Regions from separate parts of the Sporosarcina sp. FSL W7-1349 genome, predicted to be linked through region 1. Evidence: a T-box and tRNA genes for the amino acid it is inferred to sense, from the RefSeq annotation. Region 1 holds a T-box; the other regions hold tRNA genes.
The links. The T-box of region 1 lies ahead of leuS (leucine--tRNA ligase). A T-box ahead of a tRNA ligase gene usually reads a tRNA of that ligase, here a tRNA-Leu.
Positions count from the first base shown of each region.

Region 2: it has a tRNA-Leu gene. The T-box ahead of leuS (leucine--tRNA ligase) is inferred to sense a tRNA for this amino acid. The anticodon was not compared.
Region 3: it has a tRNA-Leu gene. The T-box ahead of leuS (leucine--tRNA ligase) is inferred to sense a tRNA for this amino acid. The anticodon was not compared.

Region 1 covers NZ_JBBOOK010000001.1:142,138-152,298, forward strand. The annotation lists gene MKY41_RS00755 (SDR family NAD(P)-dependent oxidoreductase) at 1-72, shown strand, start outside; gene MKY41_RS00760 (ABC transporter ATP-binding protein) at 124-927, shown strand; gene MKY41_RS00765 (class I SAM-dependent methyltransferase) at 1,040-1,636, opposite strand; gene MKY41_RS00770 (TIGR01212 family radical SAM protein) at 1,633-2,592, opposite strand; gene MKY41_RS00775 (CoA transferase subunit A) at 2,800-3,486, shown strand; gene MKY41_RS00780 (3-oxoacid CoA-transferase subunit B) at 3,505-4,164, shown strand; T-box leader at 4,208-4,427, shown strand; gene leuS (leucine--tRNA ligase) at 4,507-6,924, shown strand; gene MKY41_RS00790 (BaiN/RdsA family NAD(P)/FAD-dependent oxidoreductase) at 7,052-8,338, opposite strand; gene MKY41_RS00795 (DUF3221 domain-containing protein) at 8,480-9,640, shown strand; gene MKY41_RS00800 (aldehyde dehydrogenase family protein) at 9,740-10,161, shown strand, end outside.
Region 2 covers NZ_JBBOOK010000003.1:286,877-297,037, forward strand. The annotation lists rRNA gene MKY41_RS19910 (16S ribosomal RNA) at 1-275, shown strand, start outside; rRNA gene MKY41_RS19915 (23S ribosomal RNA) at 512-3,444, shown strand; rRNA gene rrf (5S ribosomal RNA) at 3,588-3,703, shown strand; tRNA gene MKY41_RS19925 (tRNA-Val) at 3,877-3,952, shown strand; tRNA gene MKY41_RS19930 (tRNA-Thr) at 3,969-4,044, shown strand; tRNA gene MKY41_RS19935 (tRNA-Lys) at 4,051-4,126, shown strand; tRNA gene MKY41_RS19940 (tRNA-Leu) at 4,141-4,222, shown strand; tRNA gene MKY41_RS19945 (tRNA-Gly) at 4,231-4,305, shown strand; tRNA gene MKY41_RS19950 (tRNA-Leu) at 4,312-4,400, shown strand; tRNA gene MKY41_RS19955 (tRNA-Arg) at 4,413-4,489, shown strand; tRNA gene MKY41_RS19960 (tRNA-Pro) at 4,503-4,579, shown strand; tRNA gene MKY41_RS19965 (tRNA-Ala) at 4,586-4,661, shown strand; tRNA gene MKY41_RS19970 (tRNA-Met) at 4,682-4,755, shown strand; tRNA gene MKY41_RS19975 (tRNA-Ile) at 4,762-4,838, shown strand; tRNA gene MKY41_RS19980 (tRNA-Ser) at 4,858-4,950, shown strand; tRNA gene MKY41_RS19985 (tRNA-Met) at 5,205-5,279, shown strand; tRNA gene MKY41_RS19990 (tRNA-Asp) at 5,283-5,358, shown strand; tRNA gene MKY41_RS19995 (tRNA-Phe) at 5,423-5,495, shown strand; tRNA gene MKY41_RS20000 (tRNA-Gly) at 5,504-5,577, shown strand; tRNA gene MKY41_RS20005 (tRNA-Ile) at 5,580-5,656, shown strand; tRNA gene MKY41_RS20010 (tRNA-Asn) at 5,658-5,732, shown strand; tRNA gene MKY41_RS20015 (tRNA-Ser) at 5,739-5,829, shown strand; tRNA gene MKY41_RS20020 (tRNA-Glu) at 5,837-5,908, shown strand; gene MKY41_RS20025 (TraR/DksA C4-type zinc finger protein) at 6,245-6,985, opposite strand; gene MKY41_RS20030 (1,4-dihydroxy-2-naphthoate polyprenyltransferase) at 7,202-8,113, opposite strand; gene MKY41_RS20035 (isochorismate synthase) at 8,278-9,663, shown strand; gene menD (2-succinyl-5-enolpyruvyl-6-hydroxy-3-cyclohexene-1-carboxylic-acid synthase) at 9,656-10,161, shown strand, end outside.
Region 3 covers NZ_JBBOOK010000003.1:84-10,244, reverse strand. The annotation lists gene MKY41_RS18630 (RluA family pseudouridine synthase) at 1-208, shown strand, start outside; gene MKY41_RS18625 (methyl-accepting chemotaxis protein) at 308-1,243, opposite strand; gene MKY41_RS18620 (NCS2 family permease) at 1,445-2,746, shown strand; gene MKY41_RS18615 (hypothetical protein) at 2,798-3,097, opposite strand; gene trmL (tRNA (uridine(34)/cytosine(34)/5-carboxymethylaminomethyluridine(34)-2'-O)-methyltransferase TrmL) at 3,398-3,871, opposite strand; gene queG (tRNA epoxyqueuosine(34) reductase QueG) at 3,885-5,018, opposite strand; gene MKY41_RS18600 (B3/B4 domain-containing protein) at 5,076-5,771, shown strand; gene MKY41_RS18595 (hypothetical protein) at 5,791-6,306, shown strand; gene MKY41_RS18590 (hypothetical protein) at 6,515-7,402, opposite strand; gene MKY41_RS18585 (RNA polymerase sigma factor) at 7,377-7,901, opposite strand; tRNA gene MKY41_RS18580 (tRNA-Leu) at 8,201-8,281, opposite strand; tRNA gene MKY41_RS18575 (tRNA-Cys) at 8,310-8,383, opposite strand; tRNA gene MKY41_RS18570 (tRNA-Gly) at 8,394-8,468, opposite strand; tRNA gene MKY41_RS18565 (tRNA-Gln) at 8,474-8,545, opposite strand; tRNA gene MKY41_RS18560 (tRNA-His) at 8,553-8,628, opposite strand; tRNA gene MKY41_RS18555 (tRNA-His) at 8,659-8,734, opposite strand; tRNA gene MKY41_RS18550 (tRNA-Trp) at 8,766-8,839, opposite strand; tRNA gene MKY41_RS18545 (tRNA-Tyr) at 8,846-8,930, opposite strand; tRNA gene MKY41_RS18540 (tRNA-Thr) at 8,938-9,013, opposite strand; tRNA gene MKY41_RS18535 (tRNA-Phe) at 9,026-9,101, opposite strand; tRNA gene MKY41_RS18530 (tRNA-Asp) at 9,168-9,243, opposite strand; tRNA gene MKY41_RS18525 (tRNA-Met) at 9,247-9,321, opposite strand; tRNA gene MKY41_RS18520 (tRNA-Val) at 9,442-9,517, opposite strand; tRNA gene MKY41_RS18515 (tRNA-Glu) at 9,685-9,759, opposite strand; tRNA gene MKY41_RS18510 (tRNA-Ser) at 9,783-9,873, opposite strand; tRNA gene MKY41_RS18505 (tRNA-Asn) at 9,877-9,951, opposite strand; rRNA gene rrf (5S ribosomal RNA) at 9,993-10,108, opposite strand.

The DNA of each region.
Region 1 (10,161 bases):
CTGGCATTTTTGGAGCAGGAAAATTTCCGGGCAGTCGGGCCAATCGCTGACATCCGGCAATTTAAAATGTAAAGGTGACTGTCCCCTTTACAATTCAATAAACGAAGAAAGTGGGGAGTATGGATGGAAACGATCGTATCTTTAGCAGATGTTTCATTCCAAAGAGGGAAAAAAGAGATTTTACATACTATTGATTGGGAAATTCGGGAAAATGAGCATTGGGGGATTCTTGGACTGAATGGGTCTGGAAAAACTTCTTTATTGAATATCATTTCAGCGTATAATGTTCCTTCGAGCGGAGAGGCGGCTGTCTTCGGAAATGTCTTCGGCCAGACGAACTTGCCTGAACTCCGGAAGCAGATTGGATTTGTGAGCAGTTCGTTGGAGCGGTTTTCGCAATATTTCCAGAACGATCCGGTGGAAAAAGTTATCGTCAGCGGGAAGTTTGCAAGCTTCGGCGTTTATGAAGAAGTGACGGAGGCAGACTGGACCCGCGTCGATCAACTGCTTGATGCTTTCCGTTTATCGTATTTGAAAGGGAAGTCGGTGCACCTAGTCTCGGAAGGGGAAAAGAGGCGGGTGTTGATTGCGCGGGCGTTAATGAGTGATCCGAAAATGCTTATTTTGGACGAACCGTGCTCCGGATTGGATATTTTGTCACGCGAACAGTTTTTGCAGGCGTTGGAGACGGTATCCCTAAACGGCTGTCATATCGTCTACGTCACCCATCATATCGAGGAATTGGTGAAGGACATCACGCATGTGCTTCTATTGAAAGAAGGTCGCATTGTGGCGGCGGGCCCGAAATCGGAAGTTGTTACCGATGAGCTGCTGTCGGAAACGTTCAATGTTCCGGTCACCGTGCAATGGCAAGAGGGGCGTCCTTATTTATCTGTTCAGCAAACGGAAGTGTCATCAAAAGTATAAGGAAGTAACTCGTTGAAAGACAGGCAGCAGAAAATTTGCTGCCTGTCTTTGTGTAGATGTACCGTTATGATCGCTTACAGAAAATGTTATGTGGTAATCAACTAATTGGAACTTATTCCACTGTCCGAATTTCCTCAAAATCCCGGACCTTTTCAAATGCCACTAAAAACGGTGGATTGTTTCGCTGGTTGAGCAGTTCGTAGCGGATGACGTGCACGTCCGCTTGATGCAATGTTTTTACGTAGGAGAGTAAAGCGTCTCTTTCCTCTTTTCCTCCCTCATGGCCGTCATAAACCGAAACCGCGATGATTCCGCCTTTTTTCAGCATGCCGAGCAAATGGTGGATAGCCTGGATGGTCGTCTCTGGTTTCGTGATGACCGATAAATCTTCACTATATGGCAAATAGCCGAGGTTGAACATCGCCCCTCCGATCGGACCTTCCACATATTCAGACACATTGGAATGGCTATCCAAAATGAGGGAGACGCGAAGATTCAAATCCCCGAGCCGTTCCTTTGTCGCATCGAGCGCCGTCTGTTGGATATCGAAGGCGAAGACATGTCCGGCTTCCCCGACTTGCTCCGCTAAAAATAGCGTGTCATTGCCGTTGCCCGCCGTCGCATCTACCACGGTTTCTCCAGGCAGGACCGTTTCTGCCATCAATCGTTTGGCGAAGGGGAGCACCCGATGAAGTTTGATTTGATTCATATCGTTTCGACCGCTTTCTCGTAAAATTTCCCTTGCCAGCTGCCCCGGCGTTCAAGTTCCTTATCGATGCCGTTGAGCACTTCCCATTTCGTCACACTCCACATCGGCCCGATCATCAACTCGATCGGCCCGTCGCCTGTGATGCGGTGGATGATCATGTCCGGCGGCAGGATCTCCAATTGGTCGGCGACGAGCTTGATATACTCCTCTTTCTCCAGGAATTCCAGCTGGCCTTTTTCATATTGTTTCACCATTGGTGTCCCTTTTAATAGATGAAGCAAATGGATTTTAATGCCTTGGACGTCGAGCTTCGCCACTTCACGGGTGGTTTCCATCATCATGTCATAGTCCTCGAGCGGCAGTCCGTTAATGATATGCGTGCAGACGCGGATGCCATGCTTCCGAAGTTTTTGGACCCCTTCGACGTACGTTTGGAAATCATGGGCGCGGTTGACCAAGTTTGCCGTTCTTTCATGGACAGTCTGCAAGCCGAGTTCAACCCATAGATAAGTCCGTTCATGCAGCTCCGCCAAATATTCGACGACGTCATCCGGCAAGCAATCCGGACGCGTGGCGATCGAAAGGGCGACGACCCCTTCCTGTGCCAAGGCCGCTTCAAATTTTTCCTTCAGTTTGGGCAGCGGCGCGTGGGTGTTCGTGTACGCTTGGAAATAGGCCATATACTTGCCTTCTTTCCATTTCTTGTGCATTTTATCGCGAATTTCAGCGAATTGGACATCGATCGGATCCACCCGGTCGCCCGCAAAATCACCGGATCCGGCTGCACTGCAAAACGTACAGCCCCCGAAAGCGACCGTGCCGTCTCGATTGGGGCAATCAAACCCCGCATCCAAGGCGACTTTGAACACTTTGAAACCGAATTCGTCCTTCAAATGCCTGGACCATGTATAATATCGTTTCCCTTCGGTCGGGAAGGGGAAAAGTTGTTTTTCCACATGTTTCACTCCTCTGACAAGTAGATTGTACCATGTTTTTTCATGTTTCATCATGTTTCATCATCACCGATCAATTGTCGTCACATTCTCCTCCCGCGATGAAGGATACACCCCCCGAATAAAGGAGAAAAGGGTATCTGCCATTGCAACATTGCAAATCTTCTGTTTTAATAAAAGAGAAGTACTATTGCAAAAGGGGGATGTTGGATGAAACCGATTTATTCATCTGCACAAGAAGCAATCGCACACATCGAAGACGGTGCTACATTAATGGTTGGCGGTTTCGGATTAGTGGGGATTCCGGAGCAGCTCATTTTGGCGCTTGTCGAAAAAGGCGTCAAGGATTTGACGGTCATTTCTAATAACTGCGGAGTCGATGATTGGGGACTCGGACTCCTGCTCAAAAATAAGCAAATCAAGAAAATGATCGGATCCTATGTAGGGGAAAACAAAGAGTTTGAACGCCAAGTGCTAGCCGGCGAAATCGAAGTGGAATTGACGCCGCAAGGTACGCTAGCGGAGAAAATTCGCGCGGGCGGTGCAGGCATTCCAGCTTTCTTCACACCTGCCGGGGTAGGGACAGTCATCGCGGAAGGGAAAGAGGTCCGTGAATTCGATGGCAAGGAATATGTCCTGGAGGAAGCGCTACATGCCGATTTCTCTTTGGTCCGTGCGGCGAAAGCCGATAAATTCGGAAATCTGATCTACAATAAAACGGCGCAAAACTTCAACCCGATGATTGCTGCGGCTGGGAAAGTGACCATTGCTGAAGTAGAAGAGATTGTGGAAGCGGGCGATTTGGATCCGGCTACGATCCATACACCGAGCATCTACGTGCAAGGGCTTCTGCAAGCGGAGCAGGAAAAACGGATCGAGCGTCTGACGACTCGATAAGGAAAGGGGATCGTATTAATGGGACAAGTAAATGTGCGCGAACGTATTGCAAGAAGAGCTGAAAAGGAAATTGAAGACGGCAACTACGTCAACCTTGGAATTGGAATGCCGACATTAGTCGCGAACTATATATCACCGGAAAAAACGGTCGTCCTGCAATCGGAAAACGGATTGCTCGGCATCGGGCCCTATCCGACGAAAGATGAAGTCGATCCGGATTTGATCAACGCCGGAAAGGAAACGGTTACATCGATTCCCGGATCATCCTACTTCAACAGCGCTGAGTCTTTTGCGATGATCCGCGGGGGACATGTGGATGTCGCAATTCTCGGAGGCATGGAAGTATCAGAGAATGGCGATTTGGCCAACTGGATGATCCCCGGCAAGATGATCAAAGGGATGGGCGGCGCAATGGATCTGGTCCATGGCGCGAAGAAGATCATCGTCATCATGGATCATGTCGCGAAAGACGGATCCTCGAAGATCAAGAAGGAATGCTCCTTGCCGTTGACAGGTAAAGGGGTCGTCGATCGGATCATCACGGAGCGGGCGTTGATCGATGTCACTCCGAACGGCTTGGAATTGAAAGAAGTGTTCGAAGGATATACGATCCAGGAAGTAATCGATTCGACGGAAGCCGATTTGATTGTAAACGATGTCAAAGAAGGCGTTAGTTGATGGTTGTTAAAATGTGATGAATCGGGTAAACTAGTACCAAATAGTGTCGGTTTTGAAGAGGATTAGTAATCGTTCATGTCGATTTTCAGAGAGCAGGCGGTTGGTGGGAGCTTGCAACGGCAGCGATGAACTCGCCTTGGAGCCTGCATTGGTGAAATGACTAGTAACCCATGCCGTTTTCCGCGTTAAGGATTCAAGTTGGGCAGCCGTGCTGTCAATTTGGGTGGTACCGCGGGAATGCGTTTTAGACTCTCGTCCCTTGCAAGTTTAGGGACGGGGGTCTTTTCGTTTGAATGGCAGGACTAGCGGACTGATACATATTTGATTAGGAGGAATTTTTTCATGAGTTACAACCATGTCGAGATTGAAAAGAAATGGCAAAAATATTGGAAGGATCACCAAACATATAAGATGGTCGACGATCCGTCCAAGCCGAAGTTCTATGCCTTGGATATGTTTCCGTATCCGTCGGGGGCAGGGCTTCATGTCGGTCATCCGCTAGGCTATATTGCGACGGATATTTTAAGTTCATTCAAACGGAAGCAAGGGTATAATGTCCTTCATCCAATGGGGTGGGATGCGTTCGGTCTACCGGCTGAGCAGTATGCGCTGGACACAGGAAACGATCCGGCTGAATTCACGGCCCGCAATATTGCGACGTTCAAGCGGCAAATGCAGGATCTTGGGTTTTCCTATGACTGGGACCGGGAAATCAATACGACGGACCCGAGCTATTATAAATGGACGCAATGGATCTTCATTCAATTGTATAAAAAAGGTTTGGCATATGTCGATGAAGTGCCGGTCAACTGGTGTCCTGCTCTTGGAACCGTATTGGCGAATGAAGAAGTGATCGATGGCAAGTCCGAGCGAGGCGGCCATCCGGTTGAACGACGCCCGATGCGCCAATGGGTGCTCCGCATTACGGAATATGCGGATCGCTTGCTTGAGGATTTGGATGATTTGGACTGGCCGGATAGCTTGAAGGATATGCAGCGCAACTGGATCGGCCGCTCGGAAGGAGCCCAGCTGACATTTGAAATTGATGGAACTGATCTTTCATTCGAAGCATTCACGACACGTCCGGACACGATTTTCGGCGCAACGTATGCAGTGTTGGCGCCTGAGCATAAATTGGTCGAACAAATTACAACTGCCGAGCAACAAGCGGCAGTCGAAGCATATTTGGAAAAAGTGAAATCGAAGAGTGATTTGGAACGGACGGACTTGGCGAAAGAAAAAACCGGTGTCTTTACGGGAGCGTATGCGATCAACCCGGCAAGCGGCGAAAAAATGCCGATCTGGATTGCCGATTATGTTCTAGCAACATACGGAACTGGCGCCATCATGGCGGTTCCGGCACACGACGAACGCGACTATGAATTCGCGAAAGAATTTGATTTGCCGATTGTCGAGGTTGTGGAAGGCGGGGATGTTTCGAAAGAGGCATATGTCGGTGACGGTTCACACGTCAACTCTGGTTTCCTCGATGGACTAGGCAAGGATGAAGCCATTGAAAAGGCGATCGCTTGGTTTGTCGAAAACGGCAAAGGTGAAAAGAAAATTACGTATCGCCTCCGTGATTGGCTCTTCTCCAGACAGCGCTATTGGGGCGAACCGATTCCGATCATTCATTGGGAAGACGGTTCCATGTCACCTGTGGACGAGTCGGAATTACCGCTGAAGTTGCCGGTGACGGACAATATCAGACCGAGCGGCACGGGCGAATCGCCGCTTGCCAATATCGAAGAATGGGTAAATGTCGTTGATCCGGTAACAGGCATGAAAGGCCGCCGTGAGACGAACACAATGCCGCAATGGGCGGGAAGCTGCTGGTATTATATCCGGTATATCGACCCGAACAATGACGACATGATCATCGATCCGGAATTGGCAAAACGTTGGCTGCCGGTTGACATTTATGTCGGCGGGGCAGAGCACGCTGTTCTTCATTTGCTATACGCGCGCTTCTGGCATAAAGTGCTATACGATATCGGTGTCGTCCAAACGAAAGAACCATTCCAAAAATTGTTCAACCAAGGGATGATCTTAGGGGAAGGCCATGTCAAAATGTCTAAATCCCTCGGCAACGTCATCAATCCGGATGACATCGTCCATTCACATGGCGCAGATACGCTGCGTCTATACGAAATGTTCATGGGGCCGCTGGAAGCGTCGAAAGAATGGTCGACGAACGGATTGGACGGCGCTCGCCGTTTCCTCGATCGGATTTGGCGTTTATTCATCAATGAAGACGGCACGCTTAGCTCGAAAATCGGCGGGGAAGCCGGTGGGCCGCTTGAGAAAGTTTACCATCAGACGGTGAAGAAAGTGACCGAGGACTTCGAAGGCATGCGCAATAATACGGCCATTTCTCAATTGATGGTATTCATCAATGAAGGCTATAAAGTCGACTCGATTCCGAAAGAGTATGTTGAGGGCTTCCTTCTGCTCATCTCGCCAATCACTCCGCACCTTGCGGAAGAGATTTGGGAAAAACTCGGCCATACGGACACGATTACGTATAAAGCATGGCCGACATACGATGAGTCGAAACTCGTGGACGACACAGTTGAGATGGCGATCCAACTGAACGGCAAAGTCCGCACGAAAATCGTCGTATCGAAAGACGCGACGAAAGAAGAGCTCGAACAAGCCGTCATGGAAGACGAGAAAGTAAAAGAGCTGCTCGAAGGAAAAGACGTGAAAAAAGTGATTGCAATTCCTGGACGGTTGGTAAACATCGTCGTTGGAGGATAACAAAAAAATCCGCTGGAAGCCCCAAGCTTCCAGCGGATTTTTTGCTGATCAGGTTGTTGATGAGGTGACAGTCACCTGATCAATTCGGACACTATTCTGAATCGTGTCGAAATTGTCTTGGTGACTGTCACATTTCGGAAGTGAATTCCCCGGCGCTCATCCCGGCAATACGGCCGGTGACGAGGGCGGAGGTGATATTATAGCCTCCTGTGTAGCCGTGGATGTCTAAGATTTCCCCGCAGAAATAGAGCCCTTCTTTCATTCGCGAGGCCATTGTCTTCGGGACGATTTCCTTGACGGAGACGCCTCCGCCAGTGACGAACGCCTTTTCTATCGGTTGCGTGCCGTTCACTTTCATTGTGAAAGCTTTCAACAGTTTCGCGAGCATCCGAATTTTTTCAGATGCGATGGTGGCTCCTGTTGCGGCCGGATCGATTTCTGCTTTGTCCAGTAAAAATAGCAACCAGCGTTCCGGGACAATGCCTTTCAAAGCGTTTTTCACCGCTTTTTTCGGATCGTCTTTCAGTGATGTGTGAATGAGTTGGAACGCCTTCTCTTCATTCTCCGAAGGAAGGGAGTCGATCCGCATGTCGACGGGCTGATTGCCGTTTTTTATCCGCTCTTTCACTACAAATTGACTGCAGCGTAAAATGGCAGGTCCGCTTAACCCGAAATGGGTGAAGAGCATGTCCATCTGATGGGTGACGAGCGTTTTTCCTTTTGCGTTCAGCACGGAAACTGCTACGTCGCGCAAAGCGAGTCCTTGCAGTTCCTTCGAAACGATGAAGGATTCATTTGACAATAAAGGAACTTCGGTCGGGTATAACGCAGTCACTGTATGACCGGCGCGCTCCGCCCATGGATAGCCGTCCCCCGTTGACCCCGTTTGCGGGACTGCTTTTCCGCCGACCGCAACGACGACGGCTTGAGATCGGATTTCCTCTCCCGATTCCAATCGCACTCCGAGCACTTTTTCATTATCCATTAGCAGCTTTTTCACGCGTGTCTCGAGTTTCACTTGGACGTCCAATCGGTCCATCTGCTGTAACAGTGCATCTACGACATCTTTCGCTTTATTGGAAACCGGGAACATGCGCCCGTGGTCCTCCTCTTTCAATGCGACCCCGAGCCCTTCGAAAAACCGGATGATGTCTTCATTGTTGAAGACCGAAAAGGGGCCGTATAAAAAGCGTCCGTTGCCTGGGATATTTTTTACGATCTCTTCTTGTGGTAGCCGGTTCGTGACATTGCAGCGACCGCCGCCTGAAATCGCAAGCTTCGTGCCCAGTTTTTTTCCTTTTTCCAGAAGTAGGACTTTCCTTCCGTTTTCGGCTGCGGCAATCGAAGCCATCAAACCGGAGGGCCCTCCGCCGATGACGATGACGTCCACATTATTCTTTTTATCGTAAGACATAATAAAATCCCCTCGTTACCTATAATCTGTCCACATTATAACACTCGTCGGCTGAATTGGGCGTATGCGGGAAATTCTGTAACCATTTTCATTCTGAACCGACCCATTGTATAGGTATTGATCCAGAGGGAGGCAGCATAGATGAAGAAAAGAATCGGTTTGGTACTGGCCGCTTTGTTCCTGGCAGGTTGCGGGACGGCGGAAAATAGCTCCGGCCTGGCACCGAAGGAAAAATCGGCTGGAAATGAGCGGGAGATTGTCGCGCAGCTTGAGCAGACTGTCAAGGAATCCAAGTTAAGGGAAGCTGCATTCAAGGAGCTTGAGGAAAATGGTCTTCTGGATGATCCGGAAATGAAGGAGGACTTGGCCGTGCAAGCTATTGAAGGTCCGGCGGTAATGGAGGCGCTGGACAGCGTCTATGGTGAAGAGGGGTACCGGAAAGAAGGCGTTCTCTTCTATGAAAATCAATCGGACAATGCGGCGCAACCGGGCATTTGGATAGGAATCCAAGATCCGGATGAACGGTTGGACAAGGTCGTGGATTTATTGCAGCAACAAGTGGATGCCGGTAAAATTCTGGCGAGTCCAATCCATTTTTACCGCAGCGCTTACACGGAAGACGACCTGCGGCAACTGCAGGATGACGTGCTGGAGGCAATCCAGCCGATGAATACCGGCCGCGGATCATTGGGCATATCAGCAGACGTGAAGACGGGGGATATTGAAATCTCTCATGACTTTTTGAAAGAGGGGCAGCAGGAAGAACTGCGGCATCAATTCGCAGACCACATCCTCCATTTCGAACAGACCGGGAGGATGGTTGCGGAGCCGGGCGAGCCGACAACGACTTATCCGGAGCAACAGTTTACTACTACCCCTTCCACTGAAGGCTCCTATATCATGGAAATCGTGGAAGGTCAGATGCTCGTCGTGGACGCAAAGCCGAGGGATTTCGGCTCGGGTGACTTTTACGACGCTGTCTATTACGGCTACCCCGACGCGGCAAACGATTTGAAGGTCGGCCAGCGGGTGAAGGTGGAGGCCAGCGGGCCAATCCTTGAATCGTATCCGGGGCAGGGGAGCGCCAAATATGTGGAAGTCCTGCCCGAGTATAAGCCGGAACAGGCAAAGTTGTCCGAATCGGAAGTCATTGGTAAAGTGATTCAACAAGCAAAAAAGAAATTAGAAGGCATGGTCATTATTCGATCGATTACATTTAATGAAAAAACAGCGAATTGGAAAGTAGAGGCAATGCAAAGTGGAGAGGATCAAGTAAGTGTAATTAAAATCCAGGACGAGTGACTATAGCGTTGAGAGCATTCCTATTGAATCAAAAGTCCGAAAGAATTACTGTTATAGTAAGGCTTAGGAAAATTCAATTTATGAAAAGGGGTATTAAACATGCGTAGCCATCTAAAACATTTTATTAATGGTGAATGGGTCGAATCCACCGGTTCAAACACAATTGACGTCATCAACCCAGCTACTGAGGAAGTGATCGGGCAAATCAGTGATGGAACAACAGAAGATCTTGATAAAGCCGTTGCAGCAGCCCGGGCCGCTTTTCCTTCTTTTTCCCAAACAACAAAAGAAGAGCGTATTCAACTATTAAATCGGATTGCTGATGAATATGAGAAGCGTAAAAGTGATATCGTCGAAGCGATCACACAAGAATTGGGCTCGCCGCTTTCAATGAGTGAAAAGTCTCACTACAAAATGGGATTGGGACATTTCCGTCAAGCAGCAAAAGAATTGGAAAGCTTTGAATTTACCGAAAGACGCGGGAATACGTTAATACGCAAAGAGGCAATCGGCGTTAGCGG
Region 2 (10,161 bases), on a different contig from region 1:
GGGGGAGCCAATCCCATAAAACCGTTCCCAGTTCGGATTGCAGGCTGCAACTCGCCTGCATGAAGCCGGAATCGCTAGTAATCGTGGATCAGCATGCCACGGTGAATACGTTCCCGGGTCTTGTACACACCGCCCGTCACACCACGAGAGTTTGTAACACCCGAAGTCGGTGGGGTAACCCTTACGGGAGCCAGCCGCCGAAGGTGGGACAGATGATTGGGGTGAAGTCGTAACAAGGTAGCCGTATCGGAAGGTGCGGCTGGATCACCTCCTTTCTAAGGATATTTACGGAATATGAACCTTGGGTTCATACGTTGACGTTTTGCGTTCAGTTTTGAAGGTTCATCCTTGAGATGGATTTTCAAACTTGTTCTTTGAAAACTGGATAAAACAACATTGAAAGCAACAAACACAAGTAATCAACCGAGTCGATCACTTTTTTTGATTGAACATGCAATACTTTGTAACGATCCGGACGCCATATCGCTATGGCCGAACGATCGACCATTATGGTCAAGTTAGAAAGGGCGCACGGCGGATGCCTTGGCACTAGGAGCCTATGAAGGACGGCACTAACACCGATATGCTCCGGGGAGCTGTAAGTAAGCATTGATCCGGAGATTTCCGAATGGGGAAACCCACTGCCCGTAATGGGGCAGTACATGTACGTGAATACATAGCGTACATGAGGCAGACCCGGAGAACTGAAACATCTAAGTATCCGGAGGAAGAGAAAGAAAATTCGATTCCCTGAGTAGCGGCGAGCGAAACGGGAAGAGCCCAAACCAGGAAGCTTGCTTCCTGGGGTTGTAGGACACTCTATACGGAGTTACAAAGGGATGGGTTAGGCGAAGCGACCTGGAAAGGTCCGCCGCAGCGGGTAATAGCCCCGTAGCCGAAAGTCCATCCCCTCCAGAGTGGATCCTGAGTACGGCGGAACACGTGAAATTCCGTCGGAATCCGGGAGGACCATCTCCCAAGGCTAAATACTCCCTAGTGACCGATAGTGAACCAGTACCGTGAGGGAAAGGTGAAAAGCACCCCGGAAGGGGAGTGAAAGAGAACCTGAAACCGTGTGCCTACAAGTTGTCAGAGCCCGTTAAGGGGTGATGGCGTGCCTTTTGTAGAATGAACCGGCGAGTTACGATTCCATGCAAGGTTAAGCCGAGAAGGCGGAGCCGCAGCGAAAGCGAGTCTGAACAGGGCGAATGAGTATGGGGTCGTAGACCCGAAACCAGGTGATCTACCCATGTCCAGGGTGAAGGTAAGGTAACACTTACTGGAGGCCCGAACCCACGTACGTTGAAAAGTGCGGGGATGAGGTGTGGGTAGCGGTGAAATTCCAATCGAACCTGGAGATAGCTGGTTCTCTCCGAAATAGCTTTAGGGCTAGCCTCAAACAACGAATCTCGGAGGTAGAGCACTGTTTGGACTAGGGGCCCATCCCGGGTTACCGAATTCAGACAAACTCCGAATGCCGATGATTTAGGTTTGGGAGTCAGACTGCGGGTGATAAGATCCGTAGTCGAGAGGGAAACAGCCCAGACCACCAGTTAAGGTCCCCAAGTATCCGTTAAGTGGAAAAGGATGTGGCGTTGCCCAGACAACCAGGATGTTGGCTTAGAAGCAGCCACCATTTAAAGAGTGCGTAATAGCTCACTGGTCGAGTGGCGCTGCGCCGAAAATGTACCGGGGCTAAACGGATCACCGAAACTGTGGATTGACACCATTGGTGTCAGTGGTAGGAGAGCGTTCCAAGGGCGTCGAAGCCAGACCGGAAGGACTGGTGGAGCGCTTGGAAGTGAGAATGCCGGTATGAGTAGCGAAAGAAGGGTGAGAATCCCTTCCACCGAATGCCTAAGGTTTCCTGAGGAAGGCTCGTCCGCTCAGGGTCAGTCGGGACCTAAGTCGAGGCCGAAAGGCGTAGACGATGGACAACAGGTTGATATTCCTGTACCACCTCCCCGCCGCTATCAGCAATGGGGGGACGCAGTAGGATAGGGTGAGCGCGCTGTTGGTCATGCGCGTCGAAGCAGTGAGGTGTGGAACGAGGCAAATCCCGTTCCTGTAACATTGAGCTGTGACCGCGAGGGGAATTATTCCCCGGAGTCCCTGATTTCACACTGCCAAGAAAAGCCTCTAGCGAGGCGGGAGGTGCCCGTACCGCAAACCGACACAGGTAGGCGAGGAGAGAATCCTAAGGTGATCGAGAGAACTCTCGTTAAGGAACTCGGCAAAATGACCCCGTAACTTCGGGAGAAGGGGTGCTCTGGTAGGGTGAATAGCCCGAGAGAGCCGCAGTGAATAGGCCCAGGCGACTGTTTAGCAAAAACACAGGTCTCTGCAAAACCGTAAGGTGACGTATAGGGGCTGACGCCTGCCCGGTGCTGGAAGGTTAAGAGGAGAGGTCAGCGCAAGCGAAGCTTCGAATTGAAGCCCCAGTAAACGGCGGCCGTAACTATAACGGTCCTAAGGTAGCGAAATTCCTTGTCGGGTAAGTTCCGACCCGCACGAAAGGCGTAACGATCTGGGCACTGTCTCAACGAGAGACTCGGTGAAATTATAATATGCGTGAAGATGCGCATTACCCGCGACAGGACGGAAAGACCCCGTGGAGCTTTACTGTAACCTGATATTGAATTCCGGTGCAGCCTGTACAGGATAGGTAGGAGCCTTGGAAGCCGGAGCGCCAGCTTCGGTGGAGGCATTGGTGGGATACTACCCTGGCTGTATTGGACTTCTAACCCATGCCCGTGATCCGGGCAGGAGACAGTGTCAGGCGGGCAGTTTGACTGGGGCGGTCGCCTCCTAAAGTGTAACGGAGGCGCCCAAAGGTTCCCTCAGAATGGTTGGACATCATTCGTAGAGTGCAAAGGCATAAGGGAGCTTGACTGCGAGACCTACAAGTCGAGCAGGGTCGAAAGACGGGCTTAGTGATCCGGTGGTTCCGCATGGAAGGGCCATCGCTCAACGGATAAAAGCTACCCCGGGGATAACAGGCTTATCTCCCCCAAGAGTCCACATCGACGGGGAGGTTTGGCACCTCGATGTCGGCTCATCGCATCCTGGGGCTGTAGTCGGTCCCAAGGGTTGGGCTGTTCGCCCATTAAAGCGGTACGCGAGCTGGGTTCAGAACGTCGTGAGACAGTTCGGTCCCTATCCGTCGCGGGCGCAGGAAATTTGAGAGGAGCTGTCCTTAGTACGAGAGGACCGGGATGGACACACCGCTGGTGTACCAGTTGTCTTGCCAAAGGCATCGCTGGGTAGCTATGTGTGGACGGGATAAATGCTGAAAGCATCTAAGCATGAAGCCCCCCTCGAGATGAGATTTCCCTTTACATTCGTAAGTAAGATCCCTCAAAGAAGATGAGGTGGATAGGTCCGGGGTGGAAGTGCGGCGACGCATGGAGCTGACGGATACTAATCGATCGAGGACTTGACCTCAATACAAAGGTTGCATGGCTTGTGGCAGACAATGTTGGTTTTATCCGGTTTTGAACGAACAAGCGACGTTCATGAAAAAAATGCTTGTAATTATCATGAGAATTGATATAATGAATACTGTCTTTGAGAAAAGATAGGACAAGTCTGGTGACGATGGCGAAGAGGTCACACCCGTTCCCATACCGAACACGGAAGTTAAGCTCTTCAGCGCCGATGGTAGTCGGGGGCTTCCCCCTGTGAGAGTAGGACGTCGCTAGGCTTGTAAGGTTCATTACATAGTACAATGCGAAGCTTATCGCACTCCCGTTAAAATTGGGAGAAGCGAGCAGAGCAAGGAAGCGATTGAGCAAGGAAAGGAGCGTACTATCGTACGTGACTGACCAAGCGAATGAAGCTGACGCAGCAATGCGAAGCTTATCGCAATTTTAACTTGGAGGATTAGCTCAGCTGGGAGAGCACCTGCCTTACAAGCAGGGGGTCGGCGGTTCGAACCCGTCATCCTCCACCATATGATTTATTGATTTGCCGGTGTAGCTCAATTGGTAGAGCAACTGACTTGTAATCAGTAGGTTGAGGGTTCAAGTCCTTTCGCCGGCACCACTTTTCGAGCCATTAGCTCAGTTGGTAGAGCATCTGACTTTTAATCAGAGGGTCGCAGGTTCGAATCCTGCATGGCTCACCATTTTAATTTCATACGCGGGTGTGGTGGAACTGGCAGACACGCTAGACTTAGGATCTAGTGCCGCAAGGCGTGGGGGTTCGACTCCCTTCACCCGCACTTTCAATGCGGAAGTAGTTCAGTGGTAGAATACGACCTTGCCAAGGTCGGGGTCGCGGGTTCGAATCCCGTCTTCCGCTCCAGATTTTGCCGGGGTGGCGGAACTGGCAGACGCACAGGACTTAAAATCCTGCGGTAGGTGACTACCGTACCGGTTCGATTCCGGTTCTCGGCACCAGTTATATCAAGTGCGCCCGTAGCTCAATTGGATAGAGCGTCTGACTACGGATCAGAAGGTTATGGGTTCGACTCCTGTCGGGCGCGCCAACAACACATAGTACGGGAAGTAGCTCAGCTTGGTAGAGCACTTGGTTTGGGACCAAGGGGTCGCAGGTTCGAATCCTGTCTTCCCGACCATTTTCTGGGGCCTTAGCTCAGCTGGGAGAGCGCCTGCCTTGCACGCAGGAGGTCAGCGGTTCGATCCCGCTAGGCTCCACCAACAATTTCAATAAAGATCCTGGCGGCGTAGCTCAGCTGGCTAGAGCGTACGGTTCATACCCGTAAGGTCGGGGGTTCGATCCCCTCTGCCGCCATCTTAAGGACCTTTAGCTCAGTTGGTTAGAGCAGACGGCTCATAACCGTCCGGTCGCAGGTTCGAGTCCTGCAAGGTCCACCAGAATTTATTACTACTATACGGAGGAATACCCAAGCCTGGCTGAAGGGATCGGTCTTGAAAACCGACAGGGGTGTTAAAGCCCGCGGGGGTTCGAATCCCTCTTCCTCCGCCATTTTTACTAAAATGGTGTACCTGAAAAAAAGAGTTTCTTAATTCCCAAAGTTGTTGTATACTTATTAGTGTCGGCAACGAAGCGTAAGGCGTACCTTATGCGAAATGTGTTAAAGTCATTATGACTAATGAATATTATTATCGCGGGGTGGAGCAAATCGCATTACGAAGAATGTGATTAACACCGACAGCGGAGCGTAAGGTGTCCCTTATGCGAAATGCGTTGAAGTCATTATAACTAATGAATATTATTATCGCGGGGTGGAGCAGTGGTAGCTCGTCGGGCTCATAACCCGAAGGTCGCAGGTTCAAATCCTGCCCCCGCAACCAAATGGTCCCGTGGTGTAGCGGTTAACATGCCTGCCTGTCACGCAGGAGATCGCCGGTTCGATCCCGGTCGGGACCGCCATTCTTTTCAAAGGTTATACATAAGGTTTGAAAAGCATCGAAAACGCTTCTTCAATCAAATCTGTGGCTCAGTAGCTCAGTCGGTAGAGCAAAGGACTGAAAATCCTTGTGTCGGCGGTTCGATTCCGTCCTGAGCCACCTTCTACGCGGGTGTAGTTTAGTGGTAAAACCTCAGCCTTCCAAGCTGATGATGAGGGTTCGATTCCCTTCACCCGCTCCAATGGGCCTATAGCTCAGCTGGTTAGAGCGCACGCCTGATAAGCGTGAGGTCGGTGGTTCGAGTCCACTTAGGCCCACCATTCCGCAGTAGCTCAGTGGTAGAGCAATCGGCTGTTAACCGATCGGTCGTAGGTTCGAATCCTACCTGCGGAGCCATATAATGGGGAAGTACTCAAGAGGCTCAAGAGGTGCCCCTGCTAAGGGCATAGGTCGCGAAAGCGGCGCGAGGGTTCGAATCCCTCCTTCTCCGCCATATGTTTGGCCCCTTGGTCAAGCGGTTAAGACACCGCCCTTTCACGGCGGTAACACGGGTTCGAATCCCGTAGGGGTCATAATGAAAAAGCGAGAGAATCCTATTTTTGTAGGGTTCTCTCGCTTTTTTTATTACTTTGCTTAGATTGTGTATCAGCGTCTCACTTCGAGCCTCTAATGCTCGAAGTGGGATGCGAGTCAGTCCTCCGTTGCCAATCGAACAGCCAAGGGTTCGTTTGGCTTTAATTCATCTTTGCGGAAATTAAGGCATCCTCAGGATGCGGCGAAGCCAGGCTTTTCAAAACGGCTCCGTTTCCAAAGCCTACCGCAACTGTTGTTTGTCGGGCAGCTGCTCTGTACTTTAGGTTCTTTTGAATTCGTAACATAGGATTCTTCCATGATACAAGATGCCCTTGTTACTTCTTTCGATCATTTACATAACTGTCTTTTTCATGATACGGGATATTTCCCAATGGGGATTCGAGGTTTTCCGCATCTAATCGTTCTTCATATTCTTGTGCTTCCTCGGTCCGGATGAATCCACGTTCTTTTCCGCTCATATCCGTGCCCGTGAACTCTTCTATCTCTTCTGCTGCTCCATTTTGGAGACCGGCATCATATAGCGAGTTGTAGTCATCATAATCCCCTGTAAAATCAGATGGAGTCTCTGAAGTGCCGAACGTCGCGATTTCTGCAAAACTGTCCTTCCCGTCCCTTGATCTTCTTTTGTCAGCAAAGGTGTTCGGATTGGCCATGACGAGGACGTCTTCCTCTGAAGGCCGGTCGCTCGGTACATCTCTTTCCCTTTCTGGAACATGGTCGATGCAAAACGTCGTATATGGAAGGGCCTCCAGCCTTTCGATATCAATTTCCCTCTGACATACTTCGCATTTGCCGTAAGAGCCGTCCTCCAATGCTTGTAAAGCCTGCTCCACTTTGCCGAGTTCTCCCTCCGCATGAATATTGAGTGCCAGGTCCTTTTCTCTTTCAAACAGTTCAGTGCCCATATCACCTGGATGGTTATCATACATGGAGAGCTCTCCGACTTCATCCCGGGGGCTATCCTTAAGATCCGTTTCTCGTTCTGTCTTTCGTAATTCACGCTTCATCATAAGCAGCTCTTGTTTCAACTTCTGCTTTTGTTGATCGGTCAACATAGAGGTCACGTCCTTTTTGGTTATTTCTATAGCATGCTCAATTTTGAATTGATTCATGAATTCAGTGGAGTTCATTCTTTTTAATTCCCTTTCGAAGGCATCGTTTAAACCTACATGCCAAAAAGCCGCACCCGTCATTATATGAAGGGTACGGCTTTTAAGTCCCAGATGCTTGTCCGATGGCGCAGCAGGGACTCCTGGGCTGTTTAGGCCAGCTTACAGTAAATGTCCAATTAGGATTCCGATACCGAGCAGCGTGGCAAACAAAGTGTTGGTCACTGCCGTGTTTTTCATAGCCGGCATCATCTGGATTGGTAACCGATTTTTTCGAAATTCCGAAATGGCGGAAGCCGGCTTTTTCACTGCCAAAAAGATCAGCAACGCCCAAGGGGTCAAGTGACCGAAAAGGACAAGTGCCAAAATCCAGATATACGAAAGGATGAAAAACGACATCAATATCGTGATTGCTTTGGATCGGCCAACTAAGATGGCGAGTGTTCTCCTTCCGCCTTCCTTATCGCTCTCCAAGTCCCGGATATTATTGGCTAGCATGATCCCACCAACCAATAGCACACTCGGAATGGAAAGCAGGACAGCTTCTCTCGTGATTTCTCCCGTCTGGATATAAAAGGCGATGAGAATCAAAAACATGCCCATCACAACACCTGAAAACAATTCCCCAAAAGGCGTATACGCTATCGGATAAGGGCCTCCTGTATAGAAATAGCCGACCATCATCGACAGTGCCCCGACCAGAGCAAGCATCCAAGAGGTTTCGGAACAAATATAAATGCCAATCAGCACGGAAATCCCGTAAAGAGCCAGCGCGAGATTCAGTACTGTTTTCGGCTTCACCCCATTGCGGACGATTGTTCCGCCGATTCCAACGGAGTGTTCCGTATCGAGTCCTCTTTTATAGTCATAATACTCATTGAACATATTTGTCGCCATTTGAATGAGTATACTTGCGATTAGCATGGCGAAAAATAGAGGAAGATGAATTGGTCCTTGTGTTAAAGCAATCATCGTCCCTAAAAAAACAGGCGCAAACGCAGCGGTCAATGTATGGGGACGTGTCAGTTTCCACCAAATGCGCCAGCCGGTATCCGCCTTCATCGTCTGTTGCAAGATTCGTTCGCTCCTTTTTATTCAGTACTCGTCTCTATTGTACTCCAAAATCAAGTTTCTGGACATCCCACCTGCATAAATAATGCCGAATCTTGAAGAATTCTGTATGATAGAATAGAGGTATCAACATACTATGGGCTTCACGAAAATACGGAGGGAACAGAATGAATCGGAAGTTGACCGCTACTCGGGACGCCAAGACCGGCGTCGGCCAAAAAGATATTCGTTTTTTTACAGAGACCATTGATGTAGGCCGAATATCTCCTCTGGCATTTTTTGAAGCGGGGGATTCTTGTTATAAAAACGAACGTTTCTTTTGGCAAAATGCAAATAAAACATTGACTTTGGTCGGCATTGGGCATGCAACAGTCCTGACGACAGATTACGGGGAAGACCGATACACGAGCATATCCAACAGTTGGAAGCAGTTGAGGGAAGCGCTCATCAAAGAAGAAAAGGATATGGAACCTGTTTTGTTCGGCGGATTTTCATTTGACCCGGAAGTGGGTGGGGAGGAGGAATGGAAAGGATTCCCTTCCTCCTATTTCGTTGTCCCTTCCTTCCAATTGAAAATCCAGGACGGCAAGACGATGATTGCCATCAACTTGGTGACGGATCGCGCTTCGTCTGCGGAGGAATTTGAGAAGCTTCGCGAGGAACGGGACAGGCTCCTCCATATTGCACAAGTGGAGGACTTTCCTGAGGTATCGAAGCCTCAAGTGCTCGCAATCGAGGAACGGGAGAAAGAGGGCTATTTAGCAGCTGTGGAACAAGTGACGGAACGGATTCGAGCGGGCGAGGCGGAAAAAGTGGTCATTGCCCGTTCAATTGACCTGCGCTTCCAAGAGCCGGTCCCGTCCATTTCAGCGTTGCATCATATTACGAATGAACAACAAGAGAGCTATCAATTCGGTTTGCAGAAGGATGACCGCCTGTTTTTCGGGGCGACTCCGGAAAGGCTGATCCGGATAGAAAATGGAAAAGCATTCTCCGCTTGTGTCGCCGGCTCGACTCGCCGTGGCAAGTCTGCCGTGGAGGACCGGCTTCTTGGCGAGGAATTGCTTGGAGACCGCAAGAACCGGGAGGAGCATCAATATGTGGTTCATATGATTTCTACAGTGTTCCAATCGTTATGTAAATCGGTGACTGTGCCGAAAATGCCGAAACTGATGAAAATCCGGGATATCCAGCATCTCTTCACACCAGTTGTCGGTGAGTTGGAAGAGGAGATTGATATTTTTGATTTGGTCCGTGCGCTCCATCCCACCCCGGCGCTTGGGGGTTCGCCCACTCATGTTGCGATGGAGATGATCCGGGAGTTGGAAAAGATGGATCGTGGCTATTATGCGGCCCCGATCGGCTGGACGGACACTGCGGGGAATGGAGAGTTTGCCGTTGCAATCCGCTCGGGCCTGCTTGATGGGAATCGTGCTCATTTGTATGCGGGAGGCGGAATTGTCGCAAATTCTGAGAAGGACATGGAATACGAAGAGACTTGGGTCAAATTCAGACCGGTGCTCCGAGCACTTGGAGGAAAGTTGAATGGATAATCGACAAATATTGACCGCTCACGTACGGCGGATTACCGGGGCATTGCTCCAAGCAGGCGTCCGATCGGCGGTTATCAGCCCGGGATCCCGTTCCACTCCGCTTGCCTATGCGTTTGCTTCGACGCCTGACTTGCAGACGCATATACAGGTGGACGAGCGTTCTGCGGCTTATTATGCACTTGGAATGGCCAAGGCATCCGGGCAGCCTGTCGCCTTGCTCTGTACGTCTGGCACGGCAGCTTCCAATTATCACCCTGCCATCACGGAGGCCTATTATGCACGGATTCCACTCGTTGTCATTACAGCGGACCGGCCGCATGAATTAAGAGAAGTCGGCGCTCCGCAGGCGATCGATCAAATCCGGATGTACGGCGGCCATGTAAAGTATAGCGTGGATTTTCCTATGGCTGAAGAGAGCGCCGTGATGGACGATTTCATCGATCGCCATATCCGCAGGGCCCTATCGGTGGCGCAGACCGTTCCGCAAGGTCCTGTCCA
Region 3 (10,161 bases), on a different contig from region 1:
TTCCACTTTTGTCGAAGCGGAACTCGTGACAGGTCGAACCCATCAAATCCGTGTCCATATGGCCCATATCGGGCATCCTGTCAAAGGCGACACGTTATACGGCGGCAGTGAAACGCCCGATGGGAATTATCGATTAACTGCAACTAAACTTTCTTTTGTACATCCGATTACAGGTAAGCAAACGACGGTGGAAGTAAGCGAAACGTGAGAAGGCAAAAGCGCAGGCGTGAAAGATCGACGCTGGCATGGATTTGACAAAAAAGCATGGACTCCACTCATTCGGAGTTCCATGCTTTTTCTTTTCTATTCAGTTCGTCAGCTGGCGAATGCCGCTTTCCAGCCGTTCGTCCACTTCTTTGGCATCTTCGATATGCTGCACGATCAGATCGTGCGCTTGCGTAAAGAGTTCATTGGCCCCGACTAATTCTTGTTTCACTTTTTCGGAGAGCTGCTTCTGTTGTTCAATCATTTCTTGGATGGATCCAATATCCCCTTGGCTTTCTTCAATCGTGCTAAGGATCGTCTCAATCTTTGAAGCGGTCTCCAAGCTGACGGCAACTCCCTTTTCCACCAGTTCCGCACTTTTCCGGGTCGCTTCCAAAGCTTGTTCGATTTCGTTGCGTAAAGAGGTCGTCAAGGTTTGGATGTTCGCAGTGCTATCGGATGTACTTTCCGCCAGCTTTCTTACTTCTTGGGCAACGACCGCAAATCCTTTCCCATATTCTCCGGCGCGGGCTGCCTCAATGGAAGCGTTCAACGCCAACAAGTTCGTCTGGGCAGCTATGTCTTCAATCACTCCGACAATCGATTGAATTTCGACCGAGCGCTCGCTGAGGTTCTCCATATTCGTCTCGGATGCCTGGATCTGGTTCCCCAATTCTTTGATGACATCCGCAGTCGCATGCACTTCTTTCGTCCCTTCCGTAGCCTCTGCGACCATTACATAGGATTTCTCACGGAGGGAATTTCCGCATTCATTCAATTCCCGTGACTTCTCGGAGGATTGCTCACTTAAATCCCCGACATTCGTAAATCTTTTTTCTATTTGTCCAACGGCCTGCTCCAATACATTGTGCTGGGCATTCACTTTCTCATGTTGGTCGACAGCAGCGGCCAATTCGTTTTTTATATCAGTGATGCGTCCTAGTTCTTCCGTTTCTTTTTCGGCATAAGCCATTTTCAGACGTGCCAGTTCCTCTTTTAATCCTTCGTCTTGGACGGTATTCTTTCTACTTCTAAACAAGTCCATTCCCCCTGTTGGCTTTTTTTCATCATACCATAATTACCTGAGTTTACCAGAGTTCATATGAAAAAATACCCTATCCTAAAGTCATATATGTACCCCGCGTGAAATTCTATAAAAGTAATGATTGCATTTCTCCCCAAAAACGAATATTATGTTAAATGTAATCAATATAGTTCGTGTTTAAAGGAGGGCAACCCTTTGTTTCATTTAAATAAAGCGGGTACAAATGCCAAAACAGAAATTCTAGCAGGAATGACGACTTTTTTGACGATGGTCTATATCGTCATCGTCAACCCGATTATCTTGGCGGATGCCGGTGTGCCGTTCGACCAAGTATTTCTGGCGACCATCATTGCTACCGTAATCGGGACTTTATGGATGGCCTTATTCGCCAATTATCCGATCGCCATCGCCCCCGGGATGGGCTTAAACGCTTATTTTACATCTGTAGTTATTGCATCGGACGGCCAGCTCGATTATCTGACTGCGTTTTCAGCGGTGTTCATCGCGGGATTGCTGTTCATCATCCTATCCATGACTTCATTCCGGGAAAAATTGATTGAGTCCATTCCGGAAAATCTGAAGCATGGCATCACTGCAGGAATCGGATTGTTCATCGCATTTTTAGGGTTGCGATTGTCCGGACTCGTCGCTCCCCACGAGTCCAATTTAGTGAGACTTGGCGACCTGACGTCCCCTCCTGTGTTATTGACCCTATTTGGACTACTTGTCACAATCGTCCTGATGACTTTAAATGTCTATGGCGCCATTTTCATTGGGATGGTCATTACGGGCATTGTAGCTTTCTTTACGAATCAACTTCATTTCGAAGGTGCGCCTTGGAAGCTTCCACACTTGCCGGAGGGCATCCTCGTCTGGAATCCGCTCCAAGCGGTCGGAGATGTCGTTTCGCATGGTCTGTACGGCGTCGTCTTCGCGTTTTTAATAGTCACCTTATTCGATACGACGGGCACGATGATCGGCGTCGCCAAACAAGCCGGCCTTATGAAAGGGAAATCACTGCCGCGGGCGCGTCATGCGCTATTGGCTGATTCTGTAGCCGCTACAATAGGTTCCATGTTCGGAACAAGCCCGACATCCGCTTACGTCGAGTCCTCTTCGGGTGTCGCTGTCGGAGGGCGTACCGGGCTTACGACGCTGACTGTGGCCATCCTCTTTATCGGAGCCGCCTTTTTCAGCCCGGTCGTCTCAGCGCTCTCCGGGGTCTCGGCTATCACCGCTCCCGCGCTTATTATCGTCGGCAGTTTGATGATAGGCGTAGTGAAGCAAATTGACTGGGATCAATTTGACGAATCGTTTCCGGCGTTCCTTGTCATCCTGACGATGCCGTTGACTTCCAGCATCGCTACGGGGATCGCTCTCGGGTTCATCACTTATCCTTTATTGAAAGTGGTGAAAGGGAAAGGCAAACAGGTTCCCATTCTGCTCTATATTTTTGCCGCTCTCTTCACATACCAATTGCTCTTTTTGCCGCATTAAAAAACTGCCCTTCCGATCACCTTGTCGGAAGGGCAGTTCCTTTTATTCCAATCAAATCCGATAGCGGCTCGACATGAAAGCCGAAACAAATAGCGCGCCCGCTGTTATCAAATGCAAAAGCCATCCAATGACAGGGATGACGCTGGCAACGCTTGTGAAAAGCCCGAGAATCGAAGCGGCTTTCCCTTGTCCCTCTCGGATTGACAGTATGAGTGTGATCGCATGCAGGATGAACATGAGGAAGAGGGCATTATAGCCTGTCCCGATGACAAAGGCGCCACCGATGATTGGGATGGCTAAAAACGCCTCCGCTATGCCTGTGATCCATTTCATGCCGGTTGAATAATTCATAATGCTGTCCCTCCTCAATCCATTAGTTCTTATACGCTCCACGGGATCAAAAGTTTCACTTTTCCCCTCTTTGTCACAAATTTACCGGCCCGCTATACCAATTCATCAAAAACTGGGGTATAATAAACAAAGAACAACTGACATAACGGGAGGTATTTTCCATGACTCTAATTCTTATAATAGCTGTTTGCTTCGCATTCCTATCCGCTATTTTCACCGGTGGATACGAAGACAAACCGGGCAAAGTTAAAAAAGGATGATTGCTGAAAACGGGACAAGCCATTAGGCAGTCCCGTTTTTTTATACTAATCCCGGAAAATTTTGTTGCCGAAGCGCTTCATAGATCAGGATGGAGGCGGTATTCGACAAATTCAAAGAACGGATATTGTCGTTCATCGGAATGCGCAAACATTGCTCCGGACGGCTTTCGATAAGCTCATCCGGCAGTCCGGTCGTCTCTTTTCCAAAAACAAAGAAGAGATCCTTCGATTCATCCGAAAAATCGAAAGAGCTGTACGGCTTCGTCCCGAATTTCGTAATAAAGTAAAACTCCGCATTGGGGAAGGAAGCGAATAACTCCTCAATTCCATCATGATAACGGATATCGACAAACTCCCAATAATCGAGCCCTGCCCGTTTCAACATTTTATCATCCGTCGAAAATCCGAGCGGTTTAATCAAATGGAGTTTCGTCCCCGTCCCCGCGCAAGTTCGCGCGATATTCCCCGTATTGGCTGGAATGAGCGGTTCAAATAAAGCAACATGGATCGTCATCTCTACACTTCCTCTAGTTAAGCTGTTTCTCGATTGCCTTCTCAAGTTCTTCCCGGACGGCATCGTCTTGTTCCAGCAGCAATGCTTCTTCCATCGCGGAATTGCCGGTTTCCGTTCTGATTTCTCCGAGCGCCCACGCCGCGGTGCCCCGAATGACAGGACGGGGATCCTCTTTCAATAAGGTGATCAGCGCAGGAACGGCCGCTTCCTCTTTAAAATGCGCCAATGCAATGATGGCATTCCGTTGGATCGGATTTTTCCCTCGCCACGAACCCGAGACATGGCCAAAACGGTCTTTGAACTGCCGGTTCGATAATTGCAGCAATGGTTCCAGCAATGGCTTGGCCAGTTCCGGATCCGGTTGGAAAGCAGGCTGATGCAAATTATATTTCCTTCTATTCTTCGGGCAGACCGTTTGGCATGTATCACATCCATACAGGCGGTTCCCGATTTCCACACGAAATTCTTCATGAATCGCTGTTTTTGTTTGCGTCAGAAACGCGATACAGCGCTGTGCATTCAGTTGGCCACCTTGGATCAAGGCACCGGTCGGGCACGCATCCAGGCACAGCTTACAATCGCCGCATTCGTCTTCCATCGGTACATCCGGCTCGAATGGTATGTTTGTGATCATTTCACCTAAGTACACATAGGAACCGAACTCCGGTGTAATAATGGAACAGTTTTTACCCGACCAACCGATCCCCGCGCGCTCCGCTACTGCACGGTCCACGAGTTCTCCCGTATCGACCATCGAACGCAACTGGGCAGTTGGCGCGTATTCCTTTATATATTGCTCCAGAAGCTGCAATTTCTCCCGAAGCACTGTATGATAGTCCATTCCCCAGGATGCACGGCAAAAGAGCCCGCGCCGATCCCCTTTTTTTCCTTTCGGGGCATCCTGCATTTTGGATGGATAGGCGATTGCAATGGAAATGATGCTCTCCGCCTCATTCAGAAGCAACGCCGGTTCTGTCCGCTTATCCAAGTCTTTTTCCTCGAAACCGGACTGGTAGCCTAATTCCTGTTGCCGCCTTAATCGGTTTTTCATTTCCCGGAATGGGGCTGCTGTCGTAAAACCAATTTTGTCGATGCCGATGGAAGCCGCATACGTCCGGATCGCTTCTTGCAGCTGAACAGCATTCACCCTCTGTCGCCTCCTTTATGCTAAGATTACTATAAAACCAAGACAAGGGTGATGTCATTGATAATTGAAATGGATCAGAAACTACTGACCGACATGCCCGATTTGAAAATGGGCATTAATTATTATACCAAAATTACAGTGGAAGAATCGCCTCAAATGCTAAAAGGAAGACTGCAACTTTTCCAAGAACAACTTTTCTTTGAAATGGAAGACAAGCCACTTGCCGACTACGTCGGAATCAAAGAATGGCGCAGTGTCTGGAAATCATTAGGGGCAGATCCAAACCGGTATCGCCCTTCTGTCGAAGCCCTGATGCGCCGCGTGAAAAAACAAAATTATATCCAACCGTTCCACAGTGCGGTCGATTTGAATAACTTCTTCTCCTTGCAATATGAAATTCCCGTAGGCATCTATGACTTTGAGAAGACTATCGGCAATATCCGCGTATCTGTCGGTTCCGAAGAGGATGGCTATGAAGGATTGAATGGACGCTTCAACTCCCTGTCCGGCATTTTATTGCTGCAAGATGATTACAGCCCGTTTGGAAGCCCTTTTGTAGATTCAATTCGAACGGCAGTTACGCAAGAGACGACCTCTGCCCTACAAATATTCTTCATCCGGCCTTCCATGGATGCAGAGGAGGCGCTCGAACTGACCACCGCCTGCGCCAATATGTTCACCAGTATTAGCGGAGGAGACTCACAATCATTCGTTTTACATGCAGATGAGCACGTCATTACCATTGAGCCATAGGCTGCTGGAGGAGAAGCAAATGGGAAAGATTACATTGGCGGAAGCCGTAAAATTGAAGAGCATTCTCAAAAAGAAGATTCATGAATTGGAAATGGAAATGCGGCGGGTCGCTTTTACAACGGTAGAAAAAGGGAAAACACCCGTCACAGGGCCCCGTACTTTACCATTGGTCGAAGCTGAATTGGAGCAAGTCCGTTTAGATAGCCGCGTGCTCGATCGTCTCATGTACCGTGCGAATATCGACCATTCGATTGAATTCCAAGGACAGCAACTAGCGATTGTCGAAGCGATTGAACTAGCGACCCAGCTTCGGGCAAAGGCCAGCTTTTTTAAAGAGCTGGCCTCGGCTGATAAAGAAGAAATCCAATTCGGCTACGGGGAAAATACAACTTTCTACCGCATCGCCTTGTTTGATCCGGAAGAGTACAGACTAAAAGCATTACAGGCCGAAAAAGACGCGCACCAATTATCCAATCGCATCAACGCGAAAAACTATGCGATTGAACTGGATTTCGACGACGCGGCCTATTTCTAAACCTTGGTAAGGTGAGAGTCCTTTCCAAGGCATAGGGCACGGGATCTACAGTCCAATTTAATGGAGATCAACCAATGACCTGTACCCATTTATATTGTGACCCATTCCCGATATCCGACTACAGGCAACGCAACCATTACCTGACAAGCAATTTAGTATCGGTCCCCCCTATGGAAAACGCTCCTCCGCTTCGGCGGAAGGAGCGTTTTCAATTTTGAAAAGTACCTGTTTTCTCACCGTCGATCACTAGGAACCATTCCCCTTTTTCCGGGAAGCTCAAAGTGCCATGATAGAATAGCAGTTTTTTCGCTGTAGGTGCATGAACGGCCTCCCCATCCCGCTGAAATATTTGAGTGGAAACAAGCTCACCTTTCGAAGTTCTCACTTCAACGGAAATCTCCCCTTTTCCATCGTTATGCTTTTCAATGAACACTTCTGTTTCCACGCCCGGTTTCATTTCCATCGGGGAATCCGTCAATGTATAGGTCTCCGTTTGAGGAAAAGGTGGCAGGACATCGACGGTGAACTCCTCAAACAGCTCTGTGCCTACATAGAAGGACACTTGCCAATCTCCCTCTTTCGGGAAAGGTGCGAATGTCGTCAACGCATGGGCATCCTCTTCGTATAATGGTTTGCTCAGGAATCCTTCGGATAAAGTAATACGCTCTCCCTGTGCATTGGTAGCTTCTACTTTGAACGGTTCATCCGCCAAAGCCGGTGTGCCCCAGAAAAAGAGCATCAATTTGGCGACCCGGCGCTGGTCCTCTGCCACAAAATGGGCCGGGCCGAGAATGCCTACCTTGCCTTCCACTCCGATCAGCTCATATGGAGGAGCGGAGAACACGTTTCCGTAGTCTGCCAATTGACGTTGCTGTCCCACATTCCAATGAAGCGGATTTCCGCTTTGTGATAGAAATAACATCAAAAGGATTACTGCAATTCCAATGGAAGACAGCAGTGGAGCAATCCGCTTTTTTCGGTTCTGTTCTTCCTCAGATCCAGCCAGGTGTCGTAGGATGGCTTTCTTTTTTTCTTCTGGTAATGAATGTTGCGGAAGGCTTGTAAGCTGATTACGTAATTCCTTTATCTCGTCCATTGGCAGTTTCCTCCTCTTCCAATACTTGTTTAAGCTTCTTTAGTGCCCGATGATACATAACATTCACTGCATTATCCGTGCTGTTCAAAATGGTGGCAGCCTCTTTCGAAGACAGCTCCAAGATCCCTCGGAGAATGACCAATTCCCGAGGCTTCGGGGAAAGGCGACGAATAGCCCGATAAAGCTCCTCTGTAGCCTGGCTGCGGATCAGCTGCCCTTCCACCTCGTCCATCCCCCTTTGCTCAGCACCCAGCAAATGAGCAAGCCGTGACCAACGCTGCCGCCTGCGATACGTATCCAGCACCTGATTGCGCGCAATGGAAATCAGCCATGTCTTCGGATGAGCATCCCCTTTAAAGGTAGACAACTTTTTCAGGGCAATCATGAAAGTATCCTGGACTAGATCTTCCACATCCATCCGTCCGGTAAAATAAATCAAAAAACTGGTAACCTCTCTCTCATATTGATGAAACCAGTCCTCAATTGAATGCCGAGTCACATCGTGTTCCCTCCCTTTATTCATTAGACGTTCCAGATAGATAAATCTTACAAGAGTTTTTATTCAGTGGGGACTTTTTTATCCTTGTAAGGAAATGGGTAATATTCATACGGAGAAGCGCTTCAGATGGGTTCAAGCGGGGGAGTAAAGCAGTGGGCAGAGAAGGGAATGGACTGATGACTGGACCGCACTCTAAAACAGTTTGAAGAGCATTGGCGAGCAGGAGCATTTCTCAAACCTGTTTCCTCCAGCAAATAAATAAAAAACGATACAACCAAAGTTGTATCGTTTTTCGTGGATACCCGAGGCCGGACTTGAACCGGCACGCCTCGCGGCATCGCATTTTGAGTGCGACGTGTCTGCCATTCCACCACTCGGGCATAATATAAAGTTACGAAGCATAAAATCTGGAGGCGGCAACCGGAATCGAACCGGTGGTAAGGGTGTTGCAGACCCGTGCCTTACCGCTTGGCTATGCCGCCGTAGAAAAAGTGGAGCGGAAGACGGGATTCGAACCCGCGACCCCGACCTTGGCAAGGTCGTATTCTACCACTGAACTACTTCCGCAACTACTGGGGTAGCTGGATTCGAACCAACGAATGACGGAGTCAAAGTCCGTTGCCTTACCGCTTGGCTATACCCCAAAATTAATGGGGCGACTGAAGGGAATCGAACCCTCGAATGTCGGAACCACAATCCGATGCGTTAACCACTTCGCCACAATCGCCACTATAATATAACGTGTTCACAACATGGATGGGGCGGCTGAAGGGAATCGAACCCTCGAATGTCGGAACCACAATCCGATGCGTTAACCACTTCGCCACAACCGCCATAAGGTTGGCTAGAAATAGCTAGAATAAATGGCAGGGGCAGTAGGAATCGAACCCACACCAAAGGTTTTGGAGACCTCTATTCTACCGTTAAACTATGCCCCTGTAAAATGGTGGTGGGGGACGGATTCGAACCGCCGAACCCGGAGGGAGCGGATTTACAGTCCGCCGCGTTTAGCCACTTCGCTACCCCACCTAGGGTATGGTGCCGGCGAAAGGACTTGAACCCTCAACCTACTGATTACAAGTCAGTTGCTCTACCAATTGAGCTACACCGGCACGGTGATTAAATGGTGGCTCAGGACGGAATCGAACCGCCGACACAAGGATTTTCAGTCCTTTGCTCTACCGACTGAGCTACTGAGCCACATAATATTTATTAGATTTGAATCGGTATTGAATATTCTGTTCAAACCTATGTATAAAAAACAAATGGCGGTCCCGACCGGGATCGAACCGGCGATCTCCTGCGTGACAGGCAGGCATGTTAACCGCTACACCACGGGACCATTTGGTTGCGGGGGCAGGATTTGAACCTGCGACCTTCGGGTTATGAGCCCGACGAGCTACCACTGCTCCACCCCGCGACGATAGTATTCAAAAGCATTATGACTTTCACGCAATTCGCATAAGGGACACCTTACGCTTCGCTGTCGGTGTTAATCGCATTCTTCGTAATGCGATTTGCTCCACCCGCGATAATATTATGGTGGAGGATGACGGGTTCGAACCGCCGACCCCCTGCTTGTAAGGCAGGTGCTCTCCCAGCTGAGCTAATCCTCCGGTTTAAAGCGTGTTAAGCTGCGCATCTCTTCGTCAGCCGCTTTCGCTCAATCAGTCACGTACTAAGGTACGCTCCTTCTTTATCTCAATTGCTTCCTCGACCTGCTTGCTTCTCCCGCTTTAAACAGGATTCGCAATTAGCTATAAAGGTTTATTGAGAATTAAAATGGTGACCCCTACGGGATTCGAACCCGTGTTACCGCCGTGAAAGGGCGGTGTCTTAACCGCTTGACCAAGGGGCCATATTCAATAAAGGTATAAAAACTGGCGGAGAGCAAGGGATTTGAACCCTTGATACGCGGTTAGCGTATACACGATTTCCAATCGTGCTCCTTCGGCCACTCGGACAGCTCTCCAATTGGCTCCGCAGGTAGGATTCGAACCTACGACCGATCGGTTAACAGCCGATTGCTCTACCACTGAGCTACTGCGGAATAATAACTTTACTAATACTCAGTAGTCATTTGGAATGACAGCCCAGCGACGTCCTACTCTCACAGGGGGAAGCCCCCGACTACCATCGGCGCTGAAGAGCTTAACTTCCGTGTTCGGTATGGGAACGGGTGTGACCTCTTCGCCATCGGCACTGGACTATTTTCCACAAGACAAGACTTATTATACTAAAGTCTAGCGAGTATTTCAAG